DNA from 2 places in the Streptomyces capparidis genome. Region 1 is predicted to be linked to the other one. Evidence: riboswitches for the same ligand, from Rfam matches in the RefSeq annotation. Region 1 holds a riboswitch; the other holds the start of a gene.
What was found. A riboswitch is a leader RNA that binds a small molecule or an ion and turns the genes downstream of it on or off. The one in region 1 is predicted to bind thiamine pyrophosphate.
Positions count from the first base shown of each region.

Region 2: linked by a shared signal. The riboswitch ahead of ACYVO2_RS02850 (purine-cytosine permease family protein) and the one ahead of thiO (glycine oxidase ThiO) in region 1 are both predicted to bind thiamine pyrophosphate.

Region 1 is NZ_BAAGTD010000015.1:136,937-141,126, reverse strand. Features, by position in the region: gene thiE (thiamine phosphate synthase) at 1-146, opposite strand, end outside; gene ACYVO2_RS14960 (Rv2175c family DNA-binding protein) at 143-508, opposite strand; gene ACYVO2_RS14955 (NAD(P)/FAD-dependent oxidoreductase) at 693-1,883, opposite strand; gene ACYVO2_RS14950 (hypothetical protein) at 1,959-2,315, opposite strand; TPP riboswitch at 2,364-2,477, shown strand; gene thiO (glycine oxidase ThiO) at 2,474-3,730, shown strand; gene thiS (sulfur carrier protein ThiS) at 3,727-3,945, shown strand; gene ACYVO2_RS14935 (thiazole synthase) at 3,954-4,190, shown strand, end outside.
Region 2 is NZ_BAAGTD010000002.1:185,560-189,749, forward strand. Features, by position in the region: gene ACYVO2_RS02845 (glycerophosphodiester phosphodiesterase family protein) at 1-259, opposite strand, end outside; gene ACYVO2_RS02850 (purine-cytosine permease family protein) at 264-1,658, opposite strand; TPP riboswitch at 1,652-1,763, opposite strand; gene ACYVO2_RS02855 (S1C family serine protease) at 2,096-3,406, shown strand; tRNA gene ACYVO2_RS02860 (tRNA-Ser) at 3,456-3,542, shown strand; gene ACYVO2_RS02865 (hypothetical protein) at 3,668-4,120, shown strand.

The DNA.
Region 1 (4,190 bases):
CGGAGCTGGACGATGTCCACCCCGGCGGCCAGGACGGCGTCGAGGAACTCTGGCAGGTCGCCCTGCCGGGTGCGGGCGTCGGTGCACAGGTAGAGCAGGGCGCCGGCGAGCCGTTCGCGCCGGGTGCCGGCCCTCCCGTCGCTCACAGGGCGAGCGCCTGGGCGCGGCGCTTCACCTCGGTGCCCCGGTTCTCCCGCAGGGCCCGCACGGGCGTTCCCGGGAGGGTGGGGTCCTCGGTGAACAGCCACTCCAGGGCCTCCTCGTCGCTGAACCCGTCGTCCTTGAGGAGGGTCAGCGTTCCGGTGAGGCCCTTGACGATCCTGCCTTCGCCGATGAACTCGGCGGGGACGTGCAGCGCGCGGTTCTCGCCCCGGCGCACGGCGATGAGCAGGCCTTCCTTGACCATTTGCCGCACCCTCGTCACCTCCACGTCCAGCCGCTCCGCGATGTCGGGGAGGGTCAGCCAGGAGCCCACGAGTGCGTCAAGCTTCGCGTCGATCTCGGTCACGAAACAAGCGTGCCATCCCGGTGGGACATCCGGGTACTCACGACCCCCGCCCGTCCGGGCGAGACGGAGGCGCGGGGACCGCGCGGGGCGCGGAAGGGGCACGACGGGAAGACGCGGCGCGCCGCCGCGGGGGCGGGGCGGGGGCCCCGCCCCGTTGCCGTGCCGCCGCCGGGGAGGCGGGGTCTCAGGCCACCGCGGACTTCAGGGGGACGGAGGCGTCGGCGAGGAGGGGCCGGGCCATCGCGGCGCCCTTCTCGATCAGCTTGCGGCCCTGCGCCAGGTCGCGGGGGCGGCCCACCGCCAGCAGGGCGGCCAGCACCCCGTCCCGCAGCCAGCACACCGACCACGCCGCCTCGCCCGGGTCGCCGCGCCACACCAGCTCGTCCGCCGCCGAGTGGTGCCCGGCGTACTGGACGAAGCGGCCGAACTGCTCCGACCAGAAGTACGGCACCGGGTCGTACGCCGTCTCGGCGCCGAGCACGTTCGCCGCCACCGCCTTGGGCCCCTGCACCGCGTTGTCCCAGTGGTGGACCAGCAGCCGGGTGCCGTACCTGGCCGAGGGGAAGGAGGCGCAGTCGCCGACGGCGAACACGTCGGGCGCGGTGGTGCGCAGCCGGTCGTCGGCGAGGACGGACCCGTCGGGCCCGAGCGCCACCCCCGAGCCCTCCAGCCAGGCGGTGGCGGGCCGCGCCCCGATGCCGACCACGACGGCGTCGGCGGGCAGCCGCCGCCCGTCGGCGAGCAGCACCGAGCCGACCTCGACGGACCGCACCGCCACCCCGGTGATCAGCTCCGCCCCGGCCTCGGCGTACCAGGGCCGCATCCGCTCCCCGACCTCACCGGGCAGCGCCCCGGCGAGCGGGGTCGGCGCCGCCTCCACGACGGTGACCGGGCACCCGGCCTGCCGCGCCGCCGTGGCGAACTCGGCCCCGATCCACCCGGCGCCCACCACCACGGCCCGGTCGCCCCGCTCCAGCACGGGCCGCAGCGCGACCGCGTCGTCGAGGGTGCGCAGCACATGGACGCCGGGCGCGGCCCCGCTGCCGGGCAGCAGCAGCGGCTCCGCTCCGGTGGCCACCACCAGGCGGTCGTACTCGACGGGGCCCGCGTCGGTGAGCAGGGTGTGCTCGGCGGGCCGCAGCTCCACGGCGCGGCGGCCGAGCAGCAGCTCCACGTCCAGGGCGGCGAAGTCCACGTCGAACGCGGAGCTCTCGGCGGTGCCGAGCAGCAGCCCCTTGGACAGCGGCGGCCGGTCGTACGGCGGGTGGGTCTCGTCACCGGCCAGGGTCAGCCGCCCGGTGAATCCCTGTTCGCGCAGGCACACCGCCGTCTGCACCCCGGCCATCCCGGCTCCGACCACCACGACCCGCCGCATCCGCACTCCTCGTCCAAGCCATCGACAGACACTTCCCAGCAACCGGGGGCCGCGGGTGCGCCGCCCTCGGGACGATCACCGGCAGTCGGCCGCCGCGTCCACCTGCTCCACGACGCTGGTGCCGCTGCCCTCCTGGGACTCCCACTCCCAGGTCTCCTCCAGCCGCAGCCTGCCGTCCGGGAGCTCCACCACGGTGCTCACGCAGTGCCCCGACGAGGTGCCCCCGTCGGTGCGCAGTTGCACGTAGCGGAAGTCGAGGCGGTCGCCCTGCCTGGTGCCCACCAGATACCCCCGCTCGATCGAGCCACCCTCGTACGAGGCCCAGATCCGCCCGTCCGCCTCCCGGTAGCGGAAGCGGGTGAGCGTGCCGACCTCACCGCCCTCGGGGTCGGCCACGGGGGCGAGGACGAGTCCGTCGAGTGAGCGGGTCACGGAGGGCTCCGGGGGTGCGGTCGGCGGCAGGGGCTAGGCTGGGCAGGGTAGAGCACACGCGGGAGCCCGGACTCGACCGGGCTGAGAGTGGGGCTGGGCGGCCCCTGACCGTACGAACCTGATCCGGGTCATGCCGGCGAAGGGAGGGCACGTTCGTCATGCGATCCTCCGGTGGGGCGCCGCACCCGGACGTGGTGGTGGTCGGCGGCGGGGTCGTCGGCCTGGTCACCGCGTGGCGGGCGGCACAGGGCGGCCTGCGGGTGGCGGTGGTGGACCCGGAGCCGGGCGGCGGCGCGGCGCGGGTCGCGGCGGGCATGCTGGCCCCGGTCACCGAACTCCAGTACGGGGAGCAGACGCTGCTGCGGCTGAACCTGGCGTCGGCGGAGCGCTTCCCCTCGTTCGTCGCCGAGCTGGAGGAGGCGTCCGGCTACGACTGCGCGTACCGGGCGTGCGGCACGCTGGCGGTGGCGCTGGACGCCGACGACCGGGCGGAGCTGCGGGAGCTGCACGCGTTCCAGACCTCCCTCGGCCTGTCCGCGCAGTGGCTGACCGGCCGCGAGTGCCGCCGCCTGGAGCCGATGCTGGCCCCGGGGGTGCGCGGCGGGCTGCGGGTGGACGGCGACCACCAGGTGGACCCCCGCAGGATGGCGCACGCCCTGGTGCTGGCCTGCGAGCGGGCCGGGGTGGAGCTGGTCCGCGCCGCGGCGGCCGGGGTGCGGGTGAGCGGGGACCGGGCCACGGGGGTGGTGCTCGCGGACGGCTCCGTGCTGGCCGCGGACCGCACCGTCGTGGCGGCGGGCAGCCGCAGCGACCGCCTGGCGGGGCTGCCCGCGGAGGTGGTGCCGCCGGTGCGCCCGGTGAAGGGGCAGGTGCTGCGGCTGCGGATCCCGGCGCCGTTCGCCCCGTTCCTGTCCCGCTCGGTGCGGGCGGTGGTGCGCGGCGGGCACGTCTACCTGGTGCCGCGGGCCGACGGGGAGCTGGTGATCGGGGCGACCTCCGAGGAGCTGGGGGACGACACCACGGTCACCGCGGGCGGCGTGTACGAGCTGCTGCGCGACGCGCACGAGCTGGTGCCCGGCATCACGGAGCTGCCGCTGGCCGAGACCTGCGCGGGCCTGCGGCCGGGCTCCCCCGACAACGCCCCGCTGCTCGGGCCGACCGCGCTGCCGGGGCTGCTGCTGGCCACCGGGCACCACCGCAACGGCATCCTGCTGACCCCGGTCACCGGAGACGTGATGGCCCGGATCCTCACCACCGGCGAGGTGCCCGAGCTGGCCCGCCCCTTCTCCCCCGGGCGCTTCCCCGCCGCCGTCCCCCGCCGGGCGGAGCGCGCGCCCGCCCGGGCGGGGCACGCCGCGGGGCGGGCCCCCGAGCAGTCCGACGCGCATTCCGACGAGCGGAAGGTTGCCCCATGACCTCGACCGTCACCGTGTCCGTCTCCGTCAACGGAGAGCCCCGCGACGTCCCCGGGGGCACCACCCTCGACCGGCTCGTCGCCGCACTGACCACGGCGCCGTCCGGCGTCGCCGCCGCCGTCAACGAGGCCGTGGTGCCCCGGGGCCGGTGGGCGGCGACGACCCTGCGGGACGGCGACCGCGTCGAGGTCCTCACCGCGGTCCAGGGAGGCTGAGCACCACCATGGCGGACGACCCGCTGACCATCGCAGGCACCACCTTCGCCTCCCGGCTGATCATGGGCACGGGCGGCGCGCCCAGCCTGGACGTGCTGGAGCGCGCGCTGCTGGCCTCCGGCACCGAGCTGACCACCGTCGCCATGCGCCGGGTGGACCCCACCGTCAAGGGCTCGGTGCTCGGGGTGCTGCGGCGCAACGGCATCCAGGTGCTGCCCAACACCGCCGGGTGCTTCACCGCGGGC
Region 2 (4,190 bases), on a different contig from region 1:
GCGCGGCCAGGTCGGCGAGTTCGAGCGTCGAGACGGCGCCGCGGCCGTTGGAGGTGCGGTCGACCCGGCGGTCGTGGACGCACACCAGATGGCCGTCCGCGGTCAGCCGCACGTCGCACTCGAGCGCGTCGGCGCCGTCCTCGATCGCTTTCCGGTAGGCGGCCAGGGTGTGCTCGGGGGCGTCCTCCGAGGAGCCGCGGTGGGCGACGACGCGGATGGCGCCGCGGGCGCCGCCCGGGCCGGTGTACGCGGTAGTCACCGGGTCATCGTGCCACCGCCCGCCGCCGGACGGGGAAGGAGAGGGCCAGGGCCGCGACCGCGGCGACGACGAAGGAGAACAGGGACGCCGAGGTCCACTCGGTGGCGTGAATGCCCGTCAGTTCCTGGGCGCGGGCCCAGAACCGGGGCCAGAAGTCCGCCCAGCCGGTGAGTTGCGTGGGGTTGATGAGCTGGTACGTGGCGAAGCCGAGGGCCCAGGGGAGCAGCATCGCCCAGCGGGTCGGGGCCTGTTGCGACATGTCCCAGCCGCGCCGTCCCGTGCCGAGGAAGTAGTCGGCGGCGGTCACGGCGAACATCGGGACGAACACCGAACCGATCAGATAGAGGAACGACTCGTATGTGGAGAAGTCGTCCACCATCATCGCGAGCACGGTCACCAGCGTCCCGATCCCCAGGGTCAGGATCCGCCGGTCCACCCGGGGCAGCAGGTTGTGCAGGGACATCGCGGTGGAGTAGACGTTCGCGAACGACTGGTCCACCTCCCGCACCACCAGCACCAGGAAGAACACCCATCCCGCGGTCACACCGAGGAACGTGTCGAAGATCTTGTCCGTGTCCCCGCCCACCTGGAGCAGGGCGATCAGGCCCAGCAGGTAGCACCACACCTGCGCGGTGGAGTAGCCGACCAGCGTGCCCCAGAACGACCGGGCGGACGAGCGGGAGTGCCGGGTGTAGTCGGCGGCCATCGGCACGAACGACACCGCGACCGCGAGCGCGGAGTCCACGGCGGGCAGGAAGCCGTCCCAGGAGCCGTCGTTCAGCGGCGGGGTGTCCGCGCGCAGCAACTGGACGGTGAAGTAGAGCATCGCCACGCCCACGGCGACGGTCACGTACCGCCGCAGCAGCCGCACCGACCCCAGCGGCCGGATGGTCAGCGCGGTGGTGAGCACGCCGGCCAGCGCCACGTACAGCCAGTGCGGCCCGCGGCCGTCGGTCATCGCCTCCACGCCCATGGTGATCACGGTCAGCTCGAACACGCCCCAGCCGATGCACTGCACCACGTTCAGCACGGTCGGCAGGTACGAGAGGCGGGTGCCGAACAGGCCGCGCAGCAGCGCCATCGCGGGCGCGCCGGTGCGGGCGCCGAGCACGCCGGAGACGGCGAGCATGGCGGTGCCGAACAGGGTGCCGACCACGGTCGCGGTGAGCGCGGCGAGCAGGGACAACTGCGGGTGGCCGCTGGGGGTGAGCACCCAGGCGGCGCCGGAGAAGCCGAGCAGGCTCACCCCGAGGTTGGCCCAGAAGGCGGCCTGGTCGCGCAGGCCGAGGGGCCTGGGCGGCGCGGTGTCGAGGACCAGAGGAGCCTCGGCGTGCGCCGGGTCACTCGTACGGGTGGACGTGCGCGCGGAATCCTCGCGCGCCGATGACGGTGCCGTCACGACGGCTCTCTCCCTACGCCGGCATTACCCGGACAGGTTCAGGCGGTCGGCACGGTCTCCAAGTGCCCTCTCAGCCCGGTTCCCCGAGCTCCCGCGTGTGCGTTCGACCGGTGCATGGTAGGCGCTGTACAGGAGCCCGCCAAGCAGCGACGACCAGAAGATCCCAAAATAGGAACATTAACCGGAGATAAAGAAGACGCCCGCTCCGTGCCGGGACTGCTTACGGCGGTTCAACGCGGGATGAGAGAGGCTTGGGCACTGAAGGACGACGGAACAGTCCGGGACGCGGCGCCACCGAGCCGCCGCCCCGGCACGCGGAGCGGCCGTACGCCGGGCGACCGCCCCTACCACCGGCTGACTGTGCGACGAAGGAGACCGCTGTGAGCACCGAGCACGAGAACAGGCCGACGGGCGCCGGAGGGCCCGACCAGCCCGGCATGGACTCGACCGCGCAGTTCCCCGCCGCCGCGACCCCCGCCCCCAACCCCGCGGGCCCGCCGCCACCCCCCGGGTACGCCCCCGGCCCCGTCCACGGCTCCCCGTACGCCGCCCCGCCCACGGCCACCTTCCCCGGATGGCCGCAGGCGCCCGGCCACGGCGCGCACGGCGCCCCTCCCCGCCGCGGCCGCGGCGGCCTCGTCGCCCTGGTCGCGGCGGCCGCGCTGCTCGCGGGTGCCCTCGGCGGCGGCATCGGCTACGTGGCCGCCGACAGCTCCGACGGAGGCGGCGGCAGCACCACCGTGTCCACCTCCGCCGACCCGGCCGCCCTCAACCGCAAGCCGGACAGCGTGGCGGGCATAGCGAAGTCGGCCCTGCCGAGCGTCGTCACGATCAACGCCGAGGGCCAGGGCGAGAGCGGCACCGGCACCGGCTTCGTGTACGACAAGGAAGGCCACATCCTCACCAACAACCACGTCGTCGCCCCCGCCGCGGAGGGCGGCAAGCTCACCGTCACCTTCTCCGACGGCAAGCAGTACCGCGCCTCGGTGGTCGGCCGCGCCCAGGGCTACGACGTGGCCGTCATCAAGCTGGACGACCCCTCCGGCGTCAAGCTGACCCCGCTGCCGCTCGGCAACTCCGCGGAGGTCGTCGTCGGCGACCCCACCATCGCCATCGGCGCCCCCTTCGGCCTGTCCGGCACCGTCACCACCGGCATCGTCAGCGCCAAGAACCGCCCCGTCGCGGCCGGCGGCGGCGACGGCACGCAGCCGTCCTACATGAGCGCCATCCAGACCGACGCCTCCATCAACCCCGGCAACTCCGGCGGCCCCCTGCTGGACGGCTCCGGCCGGGTGATCGGCATCAACTCCGCGATCCGCCCCGCCGACAGCGGCAGCGATCCGTTCGGCGGCACCGAGCAGGGCGGCAGCATCGGCCTCGGCTTCGCCATCCCGATCAACCAGGCCAAGTGGGTCGCCGACACCCTGATCAGGACCGGCGAGCCGGTGTACGCGGTGATGGGCGTCCTGCGCAACGACGAGTACGACGGCAAGGGCGCCCAGATCTCCCCCGACTCCATCGACGGCACCCCCGCCATCACCCCCGGCGGCCCGGCGGCCCAGGCGGGCCTGAAGCCCGGCGACGTGATCACCAAGCTGAACGACACCCTGATCGAGAGCGGCCCGCAACTGGTCAGCGAGATCTGGACCTACAAGCCCGGCGACAAGGTGAAGGTCACCTACGAGCGCAACGGCCAGAGCCGCGAGGTGACCCTCACCCTCGGCGAAAGGAAGGGCGACAACCCCTGACCCCTACCGTTAGGCTGACCTCCGTGCCGTCACGGGCAGTGACGGCACTGGAGGGTTGCCCGAGCGGCCTAAGGGAACGGTCTTGAAAACCGTCGTGGCGGCGACGTCACCGTGGGTTCAAATCCCACACCCTCCGCAGGTAGGTGGCCCCTGACCAGCTCTATCGGTCGGGGGCCCACTTGCTTTCATCTAACTGTGGAGCACCGTCACTGCCTCTGGTTCACCGCACTAACGGGCACGTGACGGGCACGGGGAGTGTGGATGGCTGGGGCGTTGGAATGGCTCGCCGCGGGCGGTGGCATCGTCGGCGCAATCGGTGGTCCTGCGGGCCTCTGGGCAGCATGGCACCAGCATGTGCAGGAGAAACGGCGTCGTCAGGCGCCCCCTCCCGAGGTCGGCGATCTGCTGGCGCGACTTGCCTCGTCGGCGAAAGAAGTAGTCGCTGGCTACAAGGAACATGAGTGGTGGAGCGGCTCCGGTGTGCGAGACATCGAAAAGCGGCTCCGTGAGGTCTCGGTGTTGATCAGTGACGCTCAGCTATCTATGCAGATAGACAATGCCGTCAGATACCTGATGCTCGCTCGGCTCGCTGTCACCTTTGAGCAGTCCAGTCGAGAGGAAGTCGTGCGTCTGGTTCATGAGCAGGCTGAGTGCGCGGGGACGTGCGCAGAGTGGACGGAGAAGGCGATCAAGCGCTTTCAACAGCTCTCCTAGCCCTGAGCCGACCGCCTGGGTGACGTGACCCCGCAGTATGAAGTGAGTAGGTCCTGATCCCCGGTGGGGT